Regions from separate parts of the Clostridium mucosae genome, predicted to be linked through region 1. Evidence: riboswitches for the same ligand, from Rfam matches in the RefSeq annotation. Region 1 holds a riboswitch; each other region holds the start of a gene.
What was found. Region 1 has a riboswitch for S-adenosylmethionine ahead of metH (methionine synthase). Riboswitches for the same ligand answer to the same signal wherever they lie in the genome.
Positions count from the first base shown of each region.

Region 2: another riboswitch for S-adenosylmethionine. It lies ahead of metK (methionine adenosyltransferase); the one in region 1 lies ahead of metH (methionine synthase).
Region 3: another riboswitch for S-adenosylmethionine. It lies ahead of NSA50_RS05340 (O-acetylhomoserine aminocarboxypropyltransferase/cysteine synthase family protein); the one in region 1 lies ahead of metH (methionine synthase).

Region 1 is NZ_JANKAF010000020.1:6,476-14,882, reverse strand. Features, by position in the region: gene metH (methionine synthase) at 1-1,840, opposite strand, end outside; SAM riboswitch class I at 1,961-2,057, opposite strand; partial or broken gene aspD (aspartate 4-decarboxylase) at 2,362-3,991, shown strand; gene NSA50_RS16540 (hypothetical protein) at 4,051-4,380, opposite strand; gene NSA50_RS16535 (WG repeat-containing protein) at 4,586-6,379, opposite strand; gene NSA50_RS16530 (PHP domain-containing protein) at 6,871-7,746, opposite strand; gene NSA50_RS16525 (YciI family protein) at 7,874-8,152, opposite strand; gene NSA50_RS16520 (hypothetical protein) at 8,174-8,407, opposite strand, start outside.
Region 2 is NZ_JANKAF010000010.1:67,543-75,949, forward strand. Features, by position in the region: gene spoIIID (sporulation transcriptional regulator SpoIIID) at 1-1, shown strand, start outside; gene mreB (rod shape-determining protein MreB) at 139-1,173, shown strand; gene yyaC (spore protease YyaC) at 1,229-1,765, opposite strand; gene NSA50_RS12035 (hypothetical protein) at 1,876-2,439, shown strand; tRNA gene NSA50_RS12040 (tRNA-Tyr) at 2,736-2,820, shown strand; tRNA gene NSA50_RS12045 (tRNA-Thr) at 2,853-2,927, shown strand; tRNA gene NSA50_RS12050 (tRNA-Tyr) at 2,934-3,018, shown strand; tRNA gene NSA50_RS12055 (tRNA-Val) at 3,036-3,111, shown strand; tRNA gene NSA50_RS12060 (tRNA-Thr) at 3,129-3,203, shown strand; tRNA gene NSA50_RS12065 (tRNA-Tyr) at 3,211-3,295, shown strand; SAM riboswitch class I at 3,444-3,552, shown strand; gene metK (methionine adenosyltransferase) at 3,672-4,847, shown strand; gene nagA (N-acetylglucosamine-6-phosphate deacetylase) at 4,888-6,018, opposite strand; gene recD2 (SF1B family DNA helicase RecD2) at 6,303-8,407, shown strand, end outside.
Region 3 is NZ_JANKAF010000003.1:75,637-84,043, forward strand. Features, by position in the region: gene NSA50_RS05325 (metallophosphoesterase family protein) at 1-431, shown strand, start outside; gene NSA50_RS05330 (homoserine dehydrogenase) at 595-1,602, shown strand; gene NSA50_RS05335 (5-formyltetrahydrofolate cyclo-ligase) at 1,775-2,359, shown strand; SAM riboswitch class I at 2,406-2,524, shown strand; gene NSA50_RS05340 (O-acetylhomoserine aminocarboxypropyltransferase/cysteine synthase family protein) at 2,642-3,925, shown strand; gene NSA50_RS05345 (ZIP family metal transporter) at 4,542-5,321, shown strand; gene NSA50_RS05350 (hypothetical protein) at 5,601-5,783, shown strand; gene NSA50_RS05355 (sugar O-acetyltransferase) at 5,909-6,469, shown strand; gene thrS (threonine--tRNA ligase) at 6,709-8,407, opposite strand, start outside.

The DNA of each region.
Region 1 (8,407 bases):
CTAACTTAAGTAAATCTTTAGGGATATTATCGTATATTTGAATCATACTTGGATTTACAATCCCCATATCCATGCCATTTTTTATGGCATGATATAAGAAAACTGAATGCATAGCTTCTCTTATTTTATTATTACCTCTAAAAGAAAATGATAAATTACTAACTCCACCTGAAACCTTAGAATATGGTAAATTTTCTTTTATCCACTTAGTTGCATTTATAAAATCTAAAGCATAATTATTATGTTCTTCAATTCCTGTAGCTATTGCTAAAATATTTGGATCGAATATTATATCCTCTGGTGGAAATTTAACTTTATTCACTAAAAGATCATAAGCTCTTTTACATATACTTATCTTTTTTTCATAGCTATCTGCTTGGCCTTTTTCATCAAAAGCCATTACGACAACTGCTGCTCCAAAATCTTTAATAATCTTTGCTTTCTTTAAAAAGTCTTCTTCTCCATTTTTTAAAGAAATAGAATTTACTATATGTTTTCCTTGAATTACTTTAAGACCTTTTTCTATAACTTCCCATCTTGATGAATCAATCATTATAGGTTTAGCTGAAATATCTGGTTCTGAAGCTAAGAGTTTTAAAAAATACTCCATTTCTTTTTCACTATCTAAAAGTCCATCATCAAAATTTACATCTATTATTTGAGCACCATTTTCAACTTGTTCTTTAGCAATTTCAAGAGCTTCTTCATATTTCTTTTCCCTAATAAGTCGTGCAAACCTTAAAGATCCTGAAACATTTGTTCTTTCTCCAATATTAATAAAATTACTTTCTTTATTCACCTTGGTTATTTCTAATCCACTATATACACTTTCTATTTCAATTCCTTTTACAAGTCTTGGTTTATAGTTTTTAGCTATATTTGCAATTGCTTTTATATGTTCATAAGTAGTTCCACAGCATCCACCTACTATATTTAGATATCCTTCTTTTAGCATTTCTTCAATACACTTTGACGTTATTTTAGGTGACTCATCATAAAGTCCTAATTCATTAGGCAACCCTGCATTTGGATAAACTGATATAAATAACTCCTGAGTTTCTGATAATTCTTTTATAAAAGGATTTAAATCTTTCGCTCCAAAAGAGCAATTTAGTCCTATTGAAATGATATTTTCATTTTTCATAGAAGCAGCAAAAGCAGAAAGATTTTGTCCTGATAAAATCCTTCCTGATTTATCGGATATAGTTCCAGATATCATTATTGGAATAACTTTATTTTTTAATCTGAAAACATCATTAGCCGCCATAATAGCAGCTCTAGCATTTAAAGAATCAAAGATCGTTTCTATTAAAACTAAATCAATGCCACCATCAATTAATGCACCAATTTGTTCTTCATATGCCTCTTTTAACTGGTCAAAAGATATATTCCTATACCCAGGATCTTCAACGTCTGGAGATAATGATGCCATTCTATTTGTTGGCCCTATAGATCCTGCTACGTACCTTTTTTTGCCATCATTTTTTGAAAAATCATCACAAGCCTTTTTAGCAATCTCTGCACTTTTATAATTTAAATCGTAAACTAAATCTCCAAGCCCAAAATCAGCTTGAGATATTCTATTTGAATTTAATGTATTAGTTTCAATTATATCTGCACCTGCTTCTAAAAATCCTCTATGTATTTCATCAATTACTTCTGGCTTTGTTATACTTAACAAATCATTATTTCCTTTTTGATCTAGGTTGAAGTCTTTTAATAAATTCCCCCTATAATCAGATTCCTTCAACATAAATGATTGAATATTAGTTCCCATTGCCCCATCTATTACTAAAATTCTCTTTTCTAAGTCTTTAACTATTTCAAAATTTCTCTTCATTATATAGCCCCCTTATAATATCGATTAATAATATTTAAAACTAACATCAATATTTTTAGAAATAAAAAATCCCTTCTAAATAAGAAAGGATTATATAAAAATTATATATAAATTCTATTACTCTTATTTTTCAGAAAATCTGTAGGATTTAGCACCACACTAGAAAGTAGGTTGCTGGGTTTCAAAGGGCCAGTCCCTCCACCGCTCTTAATAAGATATTATTTTTATATAATTATATAATCTCTTTCATTTATTGTAAATATATTTCATTAAATAAAAAAATCTAAGTTTAGATTATATGATATTGAAATAAAGATTTAACATTTAATTAAATTATAATTTATTTATATAAATAGTATTTTGTAATTTATATAAAATGTTAAATGATTCGTGTTCTTATATTGAATTTTACTTGATTAATTATATAAATATTAATGTATTTTTAGTATTAATTATTTATAAGAATAATATTTAGATTCATAACAAAAAATAAGATAAATTTTTTAATTAAGGAGAAAACTATGGACAAAAATTTACAACGTGAAGAAATTGAAAAGATTTATGGTAAAATAAGTCCATTTGAATTTAAAAATAGGCTAATAGAACTAGCTAATGGAGAAAATGAAAAAACAGCACGTATTCTTTTAGATGCTGGTCGGGGAAATCCAAATTGGACAGCATCTACTCCTAGAGAAGCCTTTTTTACATTTGGTCTTTTTGCTGTTAATGAAACTAAAAAAGATTTTTATAATGTTAATCTAGCTGGAATGCCTAAAAAAAATGGTATTTACCATAGATTCATAAAATTTGTAGATGAAAATAATACTTTGCCAGGAATAGAATTACTAAGAAAAATAATTGAATATGGAATAAATGAAAAAAAATTTAATGCCGATGATTACTTATATGAATTAGCAGATGCAATTATCGGAGATAACTATCCTGTTCCAGATAGAATGCTATTTCATATTGAACAAATAGTTCATGATTATTTAGTACAAGAAATGTGTTACAACAAGCCTCCAAGTGGTAAATTTAATATTTTTGCGGTAGAAGGAGCTACTGCAGCAATGTGTTACATATTTGATACTTTAGGATCAAATATGCTTCTTAATCCCAAAGATAAAATAGCAATAATGGTACCTATATTTACTCCATATCTAGAAATACCAGTTTTGCCTAGATATGATTTAGAAATAGTTCCTATAAAGGCTACTGAAACTACCACAGATGGAACACATACTTGGCAATATCCTTTACATGAACTAGAAAAACTTAAAGATAATTCTATAAAGGCTTTATTTATAGTAAATCCAAGTAATCCACCATCTGTTTCATTAAGCAGTGAATGTAGAAAAAACCTAGTTTCTATTGTAAATGAGTATAATAAAGATATAATGATAATATCTGATGATGTTTATGGTACATTTGTTCCTGAATTTAGATCATTAATGGCTGATTTACCTTATAACACTATAGGGGTTTATTCATTTTCTAAATATTTCGGAGTTACAGGTTGGAGATTAGGAACTATAGCTATTCATGAAAAAAATATATATGATAAACTTCTTAAAGAATTGTCAGAAGATAAAAAGAAAATTTTAAATAGAAGATACGGTGATATGAATTTAAATCCAGAAACTATACCATTCATAGATAGAATAGTTGCAGATAGCAGACAGGTTGCCTTAAACCATACAGCTGGACTTTCTACACCTCAACAAGTGCAAATGGCATTTTTCTGTGCATTTGCATTATTAGATGATAAAAACATATATAAAAATCAAACTATAGAAATATGTCATAGACGTCAAAAACTACTATGTTGATAGTCTCGGACTAAATTTAAGAAAAGATATATATGACGCAGCTTATTATACAGAATTTGATTTATTAGAATGGGCAAATTATAATTATGGTTCAAAGTTTGCAAATTATCTTGAGAGCAATTATAAGCCTGTTGAAGTGTTATATAGATTAGCTGAAGAATCATCTATTGTATTATTAAGTGGTTCTGGATTTCAAGGACCAGAATGGTCTATAAGAATTTCTTTGGCAAATTTGAAAGATGAGGATTATACCACTATAGGAAAAACACTTCGTATAATTCTTGATGAATTTGTAAGTAGATGGAAAGAAAGTGAAATATGAAACTGTGTAATAGAGATAAAAGATATTAAATTGTAGTACTACTATAAAATATAGTAGTACTACAAAACTAAAATAAGGATATTAGAAGATATTATTAAAACAGCAGTTTTTATTAAAATTTCTTTCACATTTTCTTGTGATTTCATTAATTCTTGACTGTATTGATTTTTTTGATGTCCTTGAAACATATTTATGTTTCTCTCATTATTTTGATTCATTGTATATGAACTTTTTAAATCAAGATTCATATTATTTAATCCTTCTTCTAGATTATTCCTATATTCATTATTATCTAATTGTTCATAATCGGTATATGAACAATTTTCATTATTCATACTCATTATTTTAAAATAATCTTCATAATTATAATCTGAATTATTATAGTTCATCTTAGTCTCCACTTTCTAAATATCTTTTGTTTATTTATATATAGTATATATTATTCTTTCTATTTGTTTTATTTCTTTGTTTTTTTGATTTGCTTTCATTTTTTTATTCTATTTATACTCATTTACGAGTATATTATTTAAGATTATATTTAACATTAAAAATAAAGCATATAAGAATACTTAAATTCTAATATGCTTCTTCTAATTATCCATAGAATGCTTTATAAAAATCACCTTGATTATCTAAATAAATTTGTATTTGGATAAGTGGTATTTTAAAAGTAATAACCCCAGCAGAATAAGGGCCTATTTCATTTGGAAGATAATAAATATATAAATTATCTTTATCTAGGTAAAAGTCATGATTCTCCGATATTCCTTTAAATGAATCTGGAAAAACATATTCATAATTAGGGTCATTTTCTATAAAATTCTCAATTATATCATTTAACCTATTTATCCAGCTCGTATTACTTTTAAATAAATCCTTTAAATTGTAAAATTTTCCCGTCAACAAATCAATAGCACAGGTTTTTCTTATTGGTGTTCCATGAACTTCTCCTAATGGATAATAATATCCTAATAAATCTATGATTATTGAATTATCTCTGTAAAATAATATTTGAAAATTTCCGTAGTAATTGTATGATAATACCTGATCATTTATAATATTTAGCTCCTTACCTATCAATTCTCTTTTTGATGGTATGAAAAATGACATTTCCCTTAATCTTGAATTAACTTCTTTTTCTATATTATCATCATGCATCCCTTTCACTTGTGGAATATATATGAGATAATTTATGTTTGGTTTATATTTATCAATTATTATCAAATATCTTTGATCTAAAGGAATCTCTTTATTCGGTTGATAAATTACTTTATTATTTTTATCTAAATAATACGGAAAATAATCTATATTAGCATATATAATTTCACCTTTAACTCTAAGTTGACCACTTCCATCAACTATAGGTAGATTTTTTATTATTTTCCCATACTCATCTAAAAAAAATGTTTTTTTATCATCAGATCCATATGATAATCCTTTAATGTAGCTATCAATCTCAAGATAATTAAATTTTGTTAAAAGAGTTCCTTTGGTATCTCCTATAGCATAAATACTTCTTGGAAATATCCTATTATCTCCTATCGGTAAACCTAATGCTACCTTACCTTCACCTAAATATTTTACATCACTATATATATCTCCATAAATTTGCTTTCCTAATTTATCAATGACTCCATGTGTACAGCTTATATTATTACCTCTACTGACCACAGCTACTCCATCATTAAATTCTTGGGCATCACAATAAATTGGACTAATAACTATTTCTCCATCCCTGTTTATATATCCATATGGTCCACCTAATAATATTGAAAATACCATTAAGTCTTCCCCATATGATCCAACATATTCAAAATTATAAGTATTGCTAATATTCCCTTGTTTATCTATTAATGCATATTCTCTTTCTTTTATTTTTATTAAGCCAAAACCATCATTGAAATCACTTACATTCATATATTTAACTTCTGTAATTTCTTTTGCATCTAAATCAATATATCCATATTTATAACTTTTCCCATTTCTTTTTGCAACAACCGCATGTCCATCATTGTAGTTTCCTATATAATCGTAAACTATATCTCTTAATTTATTTCCTTTTTCATCTAAAACCCCCATTTTAGATTTTTCAGTATAAATGGCCCTACCTTCTTTATACTGATTTATATTATCAAATTGAGGATTAACATAATAATTTCCCTTCATATCAATTATTCCAAACTTGCTATTTTCTTTAATTATTGCTAATCCAAGTTCATTAAAATCATATGCCCTTGTAAACTTAAATGGAATTGCTTCTTTACCTTCCTTATTTATATAGCCATATCTATCTCCATCCACAGTATTTTTAAGTGCAGGATATAATCCAAATTCTCTTTTTTTTGTATTTTTCTTCTTACTTTGTTTATTATTTTTCCCCCTACTCATATAACCCCTCTAAAATTTATTGATAATGTATATTATATTTGTATATTACCTATACGATACACTATTATGTATACTTATTATGAATAATTTATATTTTATAACCTACTGATTCTTTTACCTGATTTAAATTAGGAATGAATATTTGTTATCATAATTTAAAGGAATATGGGAATTTTTTAAATTATATGGAAATATGGAACAAAAAATTTAAACTACAGTTCTTTTTATAAATTTTTATTACAATAAATTAAAAGCCAGTAAATATGCTTATGATTAATTTACTGACTTTTATTTAATATACTTCTTATATTCATATATTATAATTTATATACTATTTAAAATCATTTAAGATTAGCTACCTTACTATTTTAATTAGCTTTAAATTTACCAATTTTAGTATTATCGATTTTTTAAATTCAATATTTGTTTCCATTAAATAAGTTAAAGAAGTAACTTTCATAAATTTTAAATGCGAAAAATATTAATATCACTTACTTAAATATTTTATCTATTGAAATATCTTTAGGCTCAAACTTAAATTTCCCAATTTCTATATTAGGTTTTGTCTTTCCATGAAAATCACTTCCACAAGTTATTATCATATCATTTTTTAAAGCCTTAATATAAAAATAATCGGTTTGCTCTTTTGTATGATAACTACTAAAAACCTCTATACCATCTATTCCTTCTTTTATCAATTCATCTATTATATCTAAATTTTCTTTTAAATTATTTCCTGGATGCGCAATTATTGCTTGACCACCATGCCTATGAATTAATTTAATTGCTTCTTTTAAAGTTATAAATTTTATTGGTACATAAGCTGGTTTTCCTTGTGAAAAATAGTCCCAATAAAAATTTACATAAGGCATATCACTTCTACTTCCACCTTCTAAATACGGCTTCATTATAGTAGAATTCCTATTTTCCTTATCTTCTAATAGTATTTCAGCTATTAACTCACCTGTAACAACTCCATTTGTCGATCTTTTAAGAACTTCCTCTTCGTGTATATTTAAACCTGTGTGTTCCTTTATTAACCTTATCTTTTCTTTTGAAGCACTTCTTTCTTGATTTAAAATATCTTCTTCAATATTATAGAAATCCTTTTCTTTATAATCTATATTGTATCCAAGTAAATGTAAGTTTATACCATTAAAGGTGCAGTCTATTTCTATTCCTGGTATAACTTTTATCTCCTTATCCTTTGTATAATTTAAAGCTCTTTCTATTGCCTTTACTGAATTATGATCACTTATAGAAATTATTTCAACATTATTTTTTACTGCTTTATCGATAATTTCTTCTGGAGTATACTCTCCATCATCACTAAAGCATGAATGCATATGCAAGTCTATATTACTCATATCAATCTCCCCATAACTAGTTATTATTTTAAATGTCTTAATTTATATTATACAATGATTTCATAATATTTAATTTTCAAATATAGATATTTTTTATAAATAAGCTTATAAATTTTAATCACTATTTTCAGATAAAATAAATAAATTCCCATTCATATAAATCAAAAGTAAAAAACTTTCCTTTTATTATTGGATCCTCTTCTGCAATATTTCTTGCATCATTTATATCTTTTGCTTCAAATAAAATCATGCCTCCATTAGTATTATTAAATCCTCCACCTAAAAAATACCTCTCCTTAGAAATTTTATTTAGATAGTCTACATGTTTTGTGAAATCAGTCGACGTATATTCTAAATCTTTATTCTTATAATCTATTCTAACAAATAATTTATCTCCCTTTTTCATAAATTCATCCTAAAGACTTTATTATTCTTCTATTTTATGAGTAGTAATTCCTATAAAATCCCTCCCCTTTGGTCCAATTGTACCGTCTACATCCATATCCATTGGAATTACTTTTCTTGATCCATCATTATATTCTACTAATGCAAAACATACTATTGGCAAAGTAAAATAGCCATTTTCTTCATTAGAATATTCAGAATAAATATCTTTTGAATTCGATATTATTTGAATTATTTCATAATCCCCCATTTTTTT
Region 2 (8,407 bases), on a different contig from region 1:
GTAATTGATTACAAAATTAAATACAAATATATTGAAGGATTACCATATTCCATATATAATAAGAAATAGAGCGAATATTGTAAAATAAGAGAGATTTCAAATATTATATAGTGCGAATAGAGTAGGAGTGAACAAGGAATGTGGTTTTGGAGAAGTAGGAGCGATTTAGGAATAGACTTAGGTACAGCGACTGTTTTAGTTTATGCAAAAGGTAAAGGAATAATATTAAAAGAACCGTCAGTTGTTGCAATAAATAAGAATAATAATAAAGTGCTTGCAGTTGGTGAAGAAGCAAGGAAAATGATTGGAAGAACTCCAGGTAACATTGTTGCGGTAAGACCGCTAAGAGATGGGGTTATATCAGATTATGATATAACAGAAAAGATGTTAAAAGAATTCATTAAAAAGGCGTATGGAAAGAGTAAGATTACAGCTCCTAAAGTAATGGTATGTGTTCCATCCCAAGCAACGGAAGTTGAAAAGAGGGCAGTAATTGATGCTGCAAGAAACTCTGGCGCTAAAAAAGTTCATTTAATAGAAGAACCCTTAGCTGCTGCAATAGGGGCAGGATTAGATATAACTAGGCCAAGTGGATCTATGGTGGTAGATATTGGTGGAGGTACTACTGATATAGCTGTAATATCACTTGGTGGAGTTGTTGTAAGATCATCTATTAAGGTAGCAGGTGATACTTTTGATGATGCAATAATAAAATATGTAAGAAATAAGTACAAGATAATGATAGGTGAGAAAACAGCAGAAGAATTGAAGGTGACTATAGGATCAGCATTTAAGGGATCAAGAAACTTAAATGCAAATATGAAGGGAAGAAATTTAATTACTGGGTTACCAGATGAGCTTTCTATTTCAACAGATGAAATAATATATGCATTAAAAGAATCAGTATCTTTAATTGTTGAAAGAGTTAAATCTGTATTGGAAAAAACACCACCTGAACTTGCTGCTGATATAATAGAGAGAGGGATACTAATGACAGGTGGAGGCTCTTTATTAGATGGATTAGATAAGCTAATAGAACATGAAACTGGGGTTACTGTTGAAGTTGCAAACAATTCAGTAGAAGCAGTAGCCGAGGGAACAGGCAAGGTCTTGGGATATTTAGACAAAATAGATACAAATTCTTCAGACAATGAAATATCATTAGTTGAGTAAATTATAGATACAATTAAATACATATATTAAATAGATAAAATTGTTAAAGGGGAGTTTAAAAACTCCCCTTTTGGTTGTGAGCAAGGTTATATGCATGAATAATGGCAGATGATATTATTTTTGACATTTCCATGACTAAATGCAGACGAATACTTCTAGATGTAAAAAATTCAGCATTTTCACTAGAATCAATAATACCGATTATAGAAGCTATACCAACGTCAGGTAAATTTTTACCGACCCCTTTTCCAGGATGTATTGGATAATCTCTAGTATGTATTTCGCCAATAGAACTAGCTTCACCTAGGCAGGCATCTATTCCTATGATTAAAGCTTTGGGATGCAATTTATTAATTTCATTTAATCTATTATTTATATTAAGAGCATGTATTGGAGACTCTATAGTTCCGTACACTGGAAGAGGGAAATTTTTTTCTTTTAAAAATGTACCAACCATTGGACCTAAGCAGTCACCAATGCACTTATCAGTACCTATACATACAATTACAGTATTATTCGTAATATAGTCTTTGATAAATTTTGCTATTTCAATATGAGAATTATAAGAATTATATAATACTTTATGCTTCACTAAAAATTCACCTCCGCTTATACAATATATGTTTTGAAACTAATAAATATAATAAAATGTATAAAAAAACATAAAAAGGAAATTAATTAAATAAAAGGAGATGAATAAATATGAAAAAAATATTTTCTTATATAATTACTATAATTCTTGGAGCAAGTATCCCTATCTATTATCTATTAGTATGGAATCCATTAAAAAGTGAAGATGTTATAAGTAATAATTCTAAGGAAGTAACTACCGAAAAAAAACTACATAGTGATGAAACTCTAAATGAGCAAGATATATCAAAAGAGGAGAAGCAAAAAAAAGTAGATAATAATTTAAAAAGATTTAATATTAAAGAGGAATCTAATAATAATATTAATTCTAATGAAAATATAATAGAAAGTGATAGCAAAATAGAAGGGTTAACAATAAAGGAAAGTGATATTGAAAATAATTTATTTGCAGAACTTGAAAAAAGTGAAAAGTTAGAAGTAGATAGAATGTTAAAAAGTTTATCTATTATAGATATAGTTAAATTAAATGATCATTTTTCTAATAAATATGATAATGATAATGTAAAAGAAGGGATTTTATTAGTAAAAAAGAGAATGTCGCTATTGGATTATGAAGAATTTATGGAGATTATAAGTAGATATATTGATTTAAATATTATTGAAGACGAAGTTTAATATTTTAAATATTAGTCAGAATATATATTTCAGTTTTAGAGTAAAAATTGAATAATCAGTAATATTAAATAGGTAATTATATTACTTTGAATGAATTAAATTTTAGGACAATATAAGACAATAAAAAATGATATTAGTATTAAATAGGAGAAAATTAAAGAAATATAGAAAATGATGAATATAATCTTGTTAAATGAGTGAATAACGCACTTGAAATTAGTATGCAATAAATATATACTAGTCATTGTCAGTTGAGGCGATAATGTTTACTTAACTGAAATTAAATAAATTTTAATGGGGGAGTTCCCGAGTGGCCAAAGGGGGCAGACTGTAAATCTGTTACGTTTCGTTTCGATGGTTCGAATCCGTCCTCCCCCACCATATAAAATTTGTTTAGAATGAAATAATAATATGCTGGCATGGCTCAACGGTAGAGCAGCTGACTTGTAATCAGCAGGTTGTAGGTTCGATTCCTATTGCCAGCTCCATAAAATGGGGGAGTTCCCGAGTGGCCAAAGGGGGCAGACTGTAAATCTGTTACGTTTCGTTTCGATGGTTCGAATCCGTCCTCCCCCACCATTTTATAATATTAATATGGAAGCATAGCTCAGCTGGGAGAGCATCTGCCTTACAAGCAGAGGGTCACAGGTTCGATCCCTGTTGTTTCCACCATTTTAAAAAATAAATATGCTGGCATGGCTCAACGGTAGAGCAGCTGACTTGTAATCAGCAGGTTGTAGGTTCGATTCCTATTGCCAGCTCCAATAATATGGGGGAGTTCCCGAGTGGCCAAAGGGGGCAGACTGTAAATCTGTTACGTTTCGTTTCGATGGTTCGAATCCGTCCTCCCCCACCAAAAAAGACAAGAATTCTTGTCTTTTTTTTATTTGTAAATAAGCTAGAACTTTATAATTAAAAAGTTTAAATATGCAATGAATTTATATTTTTTAGTTGACTATGAATATTAAAAGTGATATACTCTAAAAGGTAAAATTTGATATTAGTTCTTATCCAGAGAGGCGGAGGGAAATGGGCCCGATGAAACCCGGCAACCTACTTCATTAAAGTTGAGTGTGGTGCCAATTCCTGCAAAGTAATTTTGCAAGATAAGAAAGATTAAGATTTTTAACATCTCTTCTTATCGAAGAGATTTTTTTATTTTATAAATTAATTTAGTTTAGAATTAATATAGTTTAGAATTAATATCAAATAAAATGAAAGGAGAAATGGAAATGAAAAGATTATTTACATCAGAATCAGTTACAGAAGGGCATCCAGATAAAATTTGTGATCAAATTTCAGATGCAGTATTAGATAGTATTTTAGCTAAGGATCCTATGGCAAGAGTTGCTTGTGAAACAGCAGTTACGACAGGAATGGTACTAGTTATGGGTGAAATATCAACTAAGTGCTATGTTGATATTCCAAAGTTAGTTAGAGAAACAGTAAAAGAAATTGGATATGATAGAGCTAAATATGGTTTTGACTGTGAAACATGTTCAGTTTTAACATCAATAGATGAGCAATCAGGCGATATAGCTATGGGAGTAGATGAAGCTTTAGAATCAAGATCAGGAGAAAAGGATGATGTTGAATCAGTTGGAGCTGGAGATCAAGGTATGATGTTTGGTTTTGCAACGAATGAAACAGAAGAATATATGCCATTACCAATAGCTATGGCTCATAGATTATCAAGAAGATTATCAGAGGTAAGAAAGAACGGAACTTTACCATACTTAAGACCAGATGGAAAGACTCAAGTTACTGTTGAATATGATGATAATAAGGTTGTAAGAATAGATGCAATAGTAATATCAACACAACATAGTGAAGAGGTATCTCAAGAGCAAATAAGAAAAGATTTAATGGAACATGTAATTAAAGCTGTAGTACCAGCTGAACTATTAGATGATAGTACTAAGTATTACATTAATCCAACTGGAAGATTTGTTGTTGGTGGGCCACAAGGAGATAGTGGATTAACTGGAAGAAAGATAATAGTTGATACCTATGGTGGATATGGAAGACACGGTGGGGGTGCTTTTTCAGGAAAAGATCCAACTAAGGTTGATAGATCAGCAGCTTATGCAGCTAGATGGGTTGCTAAGAACTTAGTTGCAGCAGGAATTGCAGATAAATTAGAAATTCAATTAGCTTATGCTATTGGAGTAGCTAAGCCTGTATCAATAGAAATAGATACATTTGGAACAGGAAAGAAATCAGAGGAAGAAATAGTTTCAATAGTTGAAAAAGTATTTGATTTGAGACCAGGCGCTATAATAAGAGGTTTAGAATTAAGAAGACCAATTTACAAGCAAACAGCTGCATATGGTCACTTTGGAAGAAATGATTTAAACTTACCTTGGGAAGCTTTAAATAAGGTAGAAGAAATAAAAAAATATATTTAAAATAAAAAATGCTCCAATTTAGGATTGGAGCATTTTTTATTTATACTAGTATTTTACCAGAAACTATTACATTTTTTATGTTTATATCTTCGTCAAATAAAACTAAATCAGCATCGTAGCCTTCTTTTACAAGACCTTTTCTATCTTCAACTTTACAATGTCTAGCAGCATTGAAAGTAGCCATTTTTACAGCTTCATTTAATGGAAGACCAACATTTTTATATACATTTTTAATTGCCTTATCTAAAGTCAAGATTGAACCCGCTAAGCTTCCACTTAAAAGCCTTGCAGCACCGTCTTTAACAACAACATCTTGACCACCTAATGTATACATTCCATTAGGCATTGCACAAGCCATCATAGCATCAGTAACTAATAATACTTTATCAGTTGTCTTTTGATTATAAGCTATTCTAAGTGATGGATATGATATATGAATACCATCAGAAATTGTTTCTGTAGTTATCTCGCTATCAAATATAGCGCCTACAACTCCAGGTTCCCTATGAGCAAATGGTGTCATTGCGTTAAATAAATGAGTTGAGTGACAGCAGCCACATTTAATGCCTTCCATAGCTTCGTCATAGGTAGCTTTTGTATGTCCAATAGAGCAAACTATTCCTTTTTTTGACAATTCCTTTATTAATTCTTTAGCACCAGGAACTTCAGGGGCAATTGTTATTGATACGACAGCATCTTCAGCATCTCCGACAAGAGCATTAAAGTTCTCAAGAGTTGGAGGAATTAAAAAATTAGGATTTTGTGCACCAATAGCTTTTGGACTAATGAAAGGACCTTCAAGGTGAGCTCCTAAAACAATAGCGCCATCAGTACCATTTTCTTTAGCTTCTTTTATAACACCCATAGATTTTCTTACATCATCTACTGATACTGTCATTGTAGTTGGAGTGAAAGCAGTAGTCCCATGCTTAACTATAGTTTTAGAAATTTCATTTATTGCTTCAAATGTACCATCCATTGTGTCATGTCCACCTGCACCGTGGATATGAACATCTATAAATCCTGGAGATAGATATAGACCTTCTGCGTCTATTACTTCAGAATCATTAATATTACTAGGATTTATTTCCTTTATTTTTCCATTTTCGATTAAAACGGATCCTTTTTCTATCTTATCAAGATATACTATATTACAATTTTTAATTAACATATGAGCACCTCCACATTTTTTTATATAAATTTCAATTAAAAGCTATAGCATTAAAAGCTAGAATGGTATAAATAGCTATAAAACGTATTCAAAAATAGTATAAAATTGAAATAATATAAAGCTTATTATTTATATAAGTTAGTACACTTATTTATTTAATTATAGCACACTAAATATAGTATAATTAATATAAATGTATAATCTTTATTACAACTTATATATGATATAATTATATAATAAAAATAGTGAGATTAAAATATTATTGGAAGATTTGGAGAGATAACATGGAATGTCTAAACGGAATAGTAGAATCTATTGTATTCAAGAGTGATGATACAGGGTATGTTGTATCAAAAGTAAGGATAGATAAAGATTGTATAAATGCAGTTGGAATAGTTCCTTTTTTAAAAGAAGGGCAACATGTTAAGTTAAAAGGGCAATGGGTACTTCATAAACAATTTGGACGTCAGTTTAATATAGAGGAATATGAAGAAGTATTACCAAATTCCGTAGAAGGAATAAAAAAATATTTAAGTACAGGTATAATTCATGGAATAGGTCCTATAACTGCTAAAAAAATTGTGGATAAATTTAAAGAAGAAACTTTAGATATATTAGAAAATCACATTGAGAGACTTCAAGAAATTGAAGGTATTGGTGAAAAAAAATTTAGGATAATTTATGAATCTTATATAGAACAAAAGGATTTAAAAGATATAATAATTTATTTCCAAGGCCATGGTATGACTACCAATCAATGTATAAAAATATATAAAAAGTTCGGTGTAGATGCCAAGGCTATTGTATCAGAAAATCCTTATATTCTTTGTGATGAGATTTCAGGAATAGGATTCATAACGGCAGATAGAATAGCCAAAAGCTTAGGGATAGAGTCTATTTCACCATTTAGAATACAAAGTGGAATAAGATATATATTAAATCAATTTTCAGCATCAGGTAATACATACATGCCTAAAAGTAATTTAATTGATGAGGTATCTAAAATATTAGGTGTACCAGGGCAAATGGTAGAAGAAAACTTATATAACTTAGCATTAGAAACAAAAATAAAAATAGAGAAAATTAATGACATAGAAGCAGTTTTTTCTTTACCATATTATTATTGTGAATTAGGTGTTACAAATAAGATAATAACATTAAGCATAGAAAATTTTAGAACGATAAATTCAGATGTTGAATTCGAGATAGAAGCATTTGAAAGAAAAAATAAAATAAAATTTGCAAATTCCCAAAGAGAGGCTATCGTAGGTGCTTTTGAAAATGGTATAGAGATAATAACTGGAGGGCCTGGAACTGGAAAAACTACAATTATAAAATCTATCATAGAAATATATGAAAATAATGGCATGAAGGTTTTATTAGGAGCACCAACAGGAAGAGCAGCTAAGAGAATGACTGAATCTACTGGTAGAGAAGCAAAAACAATTCATAGATTATTAGAAATGGGAGTAAGTGAAGATGAAAATTCTTATTATGGAAAGGGAGAATCGGAACCTTTAGAGGCTGATGTAATTATAATAGATGAGGCATCTATGATAGATATAATGCTTATGCATAGTTTACTTAAGGCAATAAAGCTTGGAACAAGATTGATAATAGTTGGTGACGTAGATCAATTGCCATCAGTTGGTGCAGGAAATGTGCTAAAGGATTTAATAGAAAGTAACTTTATAAAAGTTGTAAGGCTTAAAGATATTTTTAGACAAGGGGAAGAAAGTCTTATTGTAACAAATGCACATAAAATTAATAATGGTGAAATGCCATATATAAATAGAAGGGATGGAGATTTCTTCTTTGAAAATAAAGAAGATGTAGATTTAATACTAAATACCATAATAGATTTAATAAATAGAAGATTACCTAACTTCAAAAAATCATGGGATAAATATAGAGATATTCAAATATTAACACCTACAAGAAAAGGTATATTAGGAGTGCAAAACTTAAATAATAAACTTCAAGAAGTTTTAAATCCTAAGTCACCTAGCAAAAAAGAGAAAGAATTGAAAGAAGTTGTTTTTAGAGAAGGTGATAAAGTAATGCAGACTAAAAATAATTATTCTTTAAAATGGATTAGAGTCAATGGAAGTGGGGAGAATGAAGGTGTAGGCGTTTTTAATGGAGATATGGGCTTTATTCAAAGCATAAATGAAGAGGAAAAAACAATTACTATAATTTTTGATGATGAGAGAAAAGTAATTTATGATTACATATATTTAGATGAATTAGAGTTAGCATATGCAATTACTATACATAAAAGCCAAGGAAGTGAGTTTAAAGTAGTAATTACTCCTGCGTTTATGGGTTCACCATTATTAATGAATAAAAATTTATTATATACAGCTATAACTAGAGCAAAAGAGCTTGT
Region 3 (8,407 bases), on a different contig from region 1:
CGGCCTCTATATCTGATGAACAATTAGAATGGTTTAAGGAAAAGTTAGCTGAGAATTATAAAAAAGGAAAACCGATATTTGTATTTCTTCACCAACACTTAGATTATGGAGAAAATTCATGGATTGGAACTAATAAAAGTGAAGAAATTAAACAGATATTATCTCAATATCCGGAAGTGATAATGTTTGCCTCTCATACTCATAGCAATTTAAATGAAAATAGTTTAGTTTTAAATAAACCTTTTACTATAGTAAATACAGGTGCAGTCCATTACACCATTATACCAGATTCAAATGAAGAAAAAGGCTACAAAAGAGAAACTGATTATATTAAAGGCGTTTATGTTGAGGTAAATGGTAATAATGTTACTGTTAAAGGAAGAGATATAAAGGAAAAACAATGGATATTTAGCACAGAAATATCAAATTAATATATTTACATATTAATAAATTAGTTTAAAAATAAATCTTTTGTTAGATATGTATAAGTTTAATTATGTCTAGGTAAATCTTTGGAGTAGGCAAACTTGTATATATCTATTTTTTTATCTAAAACGAATAATATATTATAATAGTATAAAGGGGGAAGAGAATATGGAAATAGCTATAATAGGTTTTGGTGGAGTTAGTAAGGCTTTAATAAAACTATTAAATGATAAAAAGAAATATTTATACAATCTAGGAACTGATATAAAGGTTAAATATATAATAAAAAGTAATGGTGGAATTTATAATAATTTAGGAATAAATTTAAAAGAAATTATAAACAATAATTACAATTTAAATATTGAAGACTTTGAATTTAAGGAAGATATAAATATTAATACAATAATAAAAAATAAAGATATAGATATACTTGTAGAATTGACTAGTACTAATATAGAAACAGGTGAACCTGGTTTAACTCATATAAGTTTAGCCTTAAAAAACTCTATTAATGTAGTAACAGGGAATAAGGGGCCAATACTTTTACAATATAATAACTTAAAAAGGTTAGCCGATAAAAATAATGTAAAGCTTGGTATAGGCTGTACAACTGGTGGAGCACTTCCATCTATAAATGTTGGAACATTTGATATAGCTGGAGCAGAAGTATTATCTATTGAAGGGATTTTAAACGGGACAAGTAATTATATTTTAACTGAAATGTATGAAAATGAAGTTGATTATAGTGGAGCATTGAACAAAGCAATATGTTTAGGAATAGCAGAAGCAAATTATAAGTTAGATGTAGAGGGATATGATACTGCATCAAAAATTTTAATATTAGCCAATGTTATTATGAATTCTTGCTTAACCATTGATGATATTGAAATAGAAGGAATAAGTTTGTTAGGTAAACACTTAATAATAAATGAAAAGAATAAAGATAATAAAATTAAGTTAATAGGGCGAGTATATAAAGAAAATAATAAAATAAAAGCATACGTAAAACCTGAGATAATAGATAAAAGTCATCCTTTATATTTTGTAGATGGTAAAAATAAAGGTGTGCTTTATAAGACTGATACTTTAGGGGACATTAGTGTAATTGGTGGTGCATCAGGAACAACAAATGCAGCTGCATCTATATTAAGAGACATAATAAATATAAATTGCTAATATAAGGGATACGATAAACTAGATATGTTCCATAAGATAAATAGCTGTGCAGGCATTGAATATTTAGTGAAGCTAGCTGAACTTAGTATAAAAATCGTAAAGTTAATAAATGTAATTAAGTTTAATTCGCAAAATATAACAAAGTAGCTAAAAATATATTTAGGAGAGAATTATGAATAAAGAAGAAAAGAGAGTTTTAAGAAATAAAATTTTAGAAATAAGAGATTCACTAGATAACAGTAAAAAAGAGATAATGGATACTAAGATATTTAATGAGTTAATAAATACAGAACTATATAAAAAAGCTAGTAATATATTTATTTACATAAGTTTTAGCAATGAAATAAATACAATAAATATAATAGAAAAGGCTTTTGAAGATAGAAAGAACGTTTTTATTCCTAAAGTATATAAAGATGAGAAATCTATGAAGGCAATAAAATTAAATTCTTTTGATGAGTTAAAGAAAAACTCAATGGGAATTTTAGAACCAATAGATGATTCTGATTATATTGAAAAAGAAAATATAGATTTAATAGTAGTACCTGGGGTTGTTTTTGATAATGAGTGTAACAGAATAGGATATGGTGGAGGATATTACGATAGATATTTAAATGAGATAAAATCTAAAGAAAATAAGATAGCATTAGCATATGATTTACAAGTAGTTGATAAAATAGAATGTGAAGCACATGATATTAAAGTAGACTATATAATCACGAATACTAGAATTATAAAAAATACAAATAATGGTTGAAATTTGGAAAATGTAGTGTATAATATATTATAATTAAATAAAAAAGACTTTATTAAGAATGGTGGAGGGACTGGCCCTGTGAAGCCTAGCAACCTACTGAGTATAAAATTATTTATAAATTAGTGTGGTGCTAAATCCTGCAAGCTGATGCTTGGCAAATGAGGTGTTTCATTAATCGTATTAGTGAATAGTTTAGTATATTTAGGTTGCTTCTTATTTTGAAGTAACTTTTTTTATTTTATAAAAAGCAATAAGCAATAATATTAAAAGGGGGATTTCAATATGGTAGGAAAGTGGAAAAAGGGAACAATATGCATTCAAGGAGGATATATACCAAAGGCTGGGGAACCTAGGGTATTACCAATATTTCAAAGTGCAACTTATAAGTATGATGATCCAGATAACTTAGAAAATCTATTTAACTTAGAAGCAGAGGGGCATTTATATAGTAGAATATCTAATCCTACAGTTTGTGCATTGGAAGAGAAGTTTGCTAAACTTCAAGGAGGAGTTGGAGCAGTAGCTGCATCCTCAGGGCAAGCTGCAGTATTATATTCAATATTAAATATATGTAAGGTTGGGGATCATATAATATCAGCATCATCTTTATATGGTGGAACAGTTAATTTATTTACAGTTAATCTTAAAAAAATGGGGATAGAGGTAACATTTGTTGACCCAGAAGCAAGTAAAGAAGAAATTATTTCATGTGCAAATGAAAATACTAAAGCAATATATGGGGAGACAATTGGTAATCCAGGACTAAATATATTAGATTTTGAGAAGTTTTCAGAGGTCGCAAAGGAATTAAAGATTCCATTTATAGTGGATAATACTGTAGGAACCCCATACTTATGCAATCCATTTGACCATGGAGCAAATATTGTAGTACATTCAACTACAAAATATGCAGATGGACATGCACAAAGCATTGGAGGAATAGTAGTTGATGGAGGAAACTTTGATTGGGCAAATGGAAATTTTGAAGAATTTACATTACCAGATCCAAGTTATCATGGATTAAAATATGTAGAATCATTTGGCAATGCAGCATATATAACAAAGCTAAGAGTTACATTAGGACGAGATATTGGGGCATGTCAAAGTCCATTTAATGCTTATTTAACTAATTTAGGGTTAGAAACTCTTCATTTAAGAATGGAAAGACACTCACAAAATGCTTTAGAGTTAGCAAAATGGTTAGAAAAACATCCTAAAATAAATTGGGTTAACTATCCATATCTTGAAACTAGCTCACAATACGATAGAGCAAAAAAGTATTTAAATGGTGGAGGAAGTGGATTATTAACTTTTGGAATAAAGGGAGATATAGAGGCAGCAAAGAAATTTACAAAATCATTAAATTTAGTAGCATTAGTAGTCACTTTAGGAGATGTTAGAAGCTGTATTTTACATCCAGCAACCACTACACATAGTCAATTATCGAAGGAAGAACAAATAGCAAGTGGAGTAACACCAGATTTAATGAGAGTTTCAATTGGAGTTGAGGATATAAGAGATATAATTGCAGATTTTGAACAGGCACTAGATTCAATTAACGGTTAATAATAAATAATTAAAGATTTAATAAGTAATAATATTTTTGTTAAAAGCTACTATTTTAAATTGATTTTAGAAAATAGTAGCTTTTAATTATTAGTTTTAGTTTTTAGAATAATATGCAAATTAAATAAAATATATTAAGTGGAAATATGTTAAAATATACTTGGGTATAATAAATATTAGTAGGTAATCAATTATATAGCGAGTTCATTAAAAGTATGACTTGTATTTTAGGTATATAAATATTATTTATAGTTGCTTGTAGAAATGTGATAGGTGAAAAAAGAAGGGCATTTTAATAATAAATGGAATTTAGTTTCTTAAGATAAGATAGAAAATGAAACTAATAACAAAAATAATGACCAAGCGGTAAATAATGACCAAGCTATAAATTATAAATAATGATAATTATATTAGAAAGTAAAATAAACAAGCTTATATAGATGAAGTAAAGCAAATTGAAATTAGACATAAAAAAGTCAAGCCACAGATTATGGGTTGGAAGATTAAATAATTGCTTAATGATATGGGAGAAAGAGTTTGATAGAAAGCATTAAGGAAAGATATTATGAGTTAGTTAATTAATAGATAAAATAATATTTATACAGGAGGAGTGGAAATGAATATTTTAATTGGTATATTAATACCATTTTTAGGAACGTCTCTAGGTGCGGCGTGTGTTTATACAATGAAAAAAGAAATGAATAAAATGGTTAATAAAATACTTCTTGGTTTTGCATCAGGAGTTATGATGGCAGCAGCTGTATGGTCATTAATTATACCTTCTATAGATATGTCTCAAGGCATGGGGAAATTATCGTTTATTCCGGCAGCAGTAGGAGTACTTGCAGGAATTTTATTTTTATATTCTTTGGATAAAATAATTCCACATATGCACGTAGATAGTAGAAATGAAGAAGGAACAAAGAAATATAAATTAAGTAAAACTACAAAACTTGTACTGTCAGTAGTAATTCATAATATTCCAGAGGGGATGGCAATAGGAATTGTTTTTGCAACAGTTATGAATCAAGGGGGAGGGATAACTCTTGCATCAGCACTTGCTCTTTCTATAGGAATAGCAATTCAAAACTTTCCAGAAGGGGCAATAATATCAATGCCGCTTAAAAGTGAAGGATTAAGTAAAAATAAATCTTTTATTTATGGGGTTTTATCTGGAATAGTAGAACCAATAGCAGCAGTACTTACAATAATATTTTCAAGTGTTATTACTCCAATGATGCCATATCTTCTTTCATTTGCTGCAGGAGCTATGATTTTTGTTGTGGTAGAGGAATTAATACCAGAAGCAGCAGAAGATAATTTTTCGGATATTAGTGCAATAGCTTTTTCTATAGGATTTGTAATTATGATGATTTTAGATGTAGCATTATCCTAATTTAAGAAAAGGATAAATTATAGAATAAAAATGAAAGTTTTGTATTAAAGTTTACAAGTTTAGTTAGCTTTTTATCTGTATTATGGATTGTGATATTATCCATAAGATTTAAATTAAGTAGAGTATATTTTGGCTTGTAAATAAATAATTTAATATTTGCTGTTGTTCATTATTTAAAGATTAATAGGGATAATTGCAAAGAAACTCTTTATAAAATATAATAGAACATGATAATTAAGACTTAGTAAACTAATTTACATTGATGTAAGGAGTGTATTTATGTTTAATAAAGAGGAACTTCAAATTCTTAATGAAGCTTTAAAGATGTATGAAGAAAAAACTACGAAGCAATTAGAATCTAGTGCTAATAATAAGGATAAGATGGTTGCTTATAATAGAAAGCAAAAGAAAATATGGTTACTTCAAAATAAGATGAAAAAGCTTATTGAAGAAAATAAGTAAAAGCCTTTTAGTAAAGGCTTTTTTTATTTTTATATAAAGTGATTTATCAGTTTAAAAATAGTAATATGATTATAAGATGTATTTTATATAAATAAATATGATATTTATGGTTGGGAGAGGATATTATGACTGAAAAGGAAAAGATGCTAAGGGGAGATTGGTATGTTTCTTTAGGAGATGAATTGTTTAATGATAGACAACATGCTAATGAAATTATGTTTGAATACAATTCACTACATCCAAAGGAGGTTGAAAAGAGAATGGACTTACTTAGAGGATTATTTGGTTATGCACCGAAAGAGTTCTTCATAGAGCAACCTTTTAGATGTGCTTATGGCTACAATATCTATTGGGGAGAAAATTCATTTGCAAATTACAATTGTACAATATTAGATTGTGGCAGAGTAACTATAGGAAAAAATGTTATGATTGGGCCTAATGTAAATATATTTACAGCTAATCATGCACTTTCACCTAAGGAGAGAATGGAAAATTTAGAATATGCGGACCCAGTAGAAATATGTGATGGAGTATGGATAGGAGGGGGAAGTACTATTAATCCAGGTGTAAGAATTGGAGAAAATTCAGTTATTGGATCTGGTAGTGTTGTAACTAAGAGTATTCCAGATAATGTACTAGCGGTTGGTAACCCATGTAGAGTTATAAGGGAATTAGACAAGGAGTAGTGATTCATAAAAAATATAAATATGAGAGATAGTTTATAGGAAATATAATAAAAATATGCAATGAAAGAATATTAAGTGAATAAAAGAAGTTCATAACTAAAAAATCATTATAAATAAAGAGAATCCTGAAAAATTTAAAATTTTTCAGGATTCTCTTCTAAAAACATTTAATTTCTAAAAATCCGACCAGAGGATTTTTTTTCACCATTCTACATTCTATATTATAAATTATACATTGATTATTTATCTTTATTAGCTATTTCAAGAATTAATCTGTTCTTTAATTCAGAAACTGAAATTGCACCTTCTTCTCCGTTCTTTCTGCTTCTTACTGAAGCTTCATTGTTAGCAGCTTCTTTTTCACCAACAACTAGGATGTAAGGTATTCTTTCAAGTCTAGCTTCTCTAATCTTATAACCGATTTTTTCTGCTCTATAGTCTGCAGAAATTCTTATTCCTGAATTTTTGAAGTCTTTAACTATTGATTCAGCATAGTCATTATATTTATCAGAAATAGGAAGAACTATTGCTTGAGTTGGAGCAAGCCAAGTTGGGAATGCACCAGCATATTTTTCAATAAGCATAGCTAAAGTTCTTTCATAACATCCAATTGATGATCTATGAATTATATATGGACGTTTTTTGTTACCATCTTTGTCTATATAAGTCATATCAAATCTTTCTGCAAGAGCAAAGTCAATTTGGATAGTTATTATTGTATCTTCTTTTCCATGAACATTCTTAAATTGGATATCAAGCTTTGGTCCATAGAATGCAGCTTCACCTTCAGCTTCAACATAATCAATTCCAAGGTGATCTAAGATACCTTTCATTAATACTTGAGTTTCTTCCCAAGCTTCTGGATTGTTTATATATTTATCAGTATTGTTTGGATCCCACTTAGAGAATCTAAATGATATATCTCCATCTATTCCTAAAGTAGACATTATATGATTTATTAATTCAACACAGCCCTTAAATTCTTCTTCAACTTGATCTGGTCTACAAACAATGTGTCCATCTGATAAAGTAAATTGTCTTATACGAATTAATCCATGCATTTCTCCAGATGCTTCATTTCTATATAAAGTAGAAGTTTCAGCATATCTTATAGGTAATTCTCTATAAGAGTGTTGTTCTGCATTATAAATTGTGTATTGGAAAGGACAAGTCATTGGTCTTAATGCCATGATTTCTGGGTCTTTTTCCTCGTCACCTAAAACAAACATACCATCTTTATAGTGATCCCAGTGTCCTGAAACTTTAAATAAGTCATTCTTAGACATTGAAGGAGTTTTTGTAAATACATAGCCTCTCTTTTCTTCTTCATCTTCAACCCATCTTTGTAGAAGTTGAACAATCTTAGCACCCTTAGGCATTATAAGAGGTAAACCTTGGCCTACTTTTTCATCAGTAGTGAAGATTTTAAGTTCTCTACCTAACTTATTATGGTCTCTCTTTTTAGCTTCTTCTAAAGCTTCTAAATGAGCATCCAAATCAGTTTTCTTTAAGAATGCAGTTCCATATACTCTTGAAAGCATTTTGTTCTTTTCATCACCTTTCCAGTAAGCACCTGCACTTCTAAGAAGCTTAATAGCTTTAACTGGTTTTAAAGAAATTAGGTGAGGACCAGCGCATAAATCTACAAAGTCACCCATTTTATAGAATGAAATAACTTCATCTTCTCCTAAATCATTAATTAATTCAACCTTATATGGTTCGTTAGCATCTTCCATAAGCTTTATAGCTTCAGCTCTTGGTAATTCAAATCTTTCAATTGAAGGATTTTCTTTTACTATTTTTCTCATTTCATCTTCTATTTTTACTAAATCATCAGAACTAAATGAGTTTTCTACATCAAAATCATAGTAGAAACCATCATTTATAGCAGGTCCTATAGCTAATTTAGCATTTGGATATAATCTTTTAACTGCATAA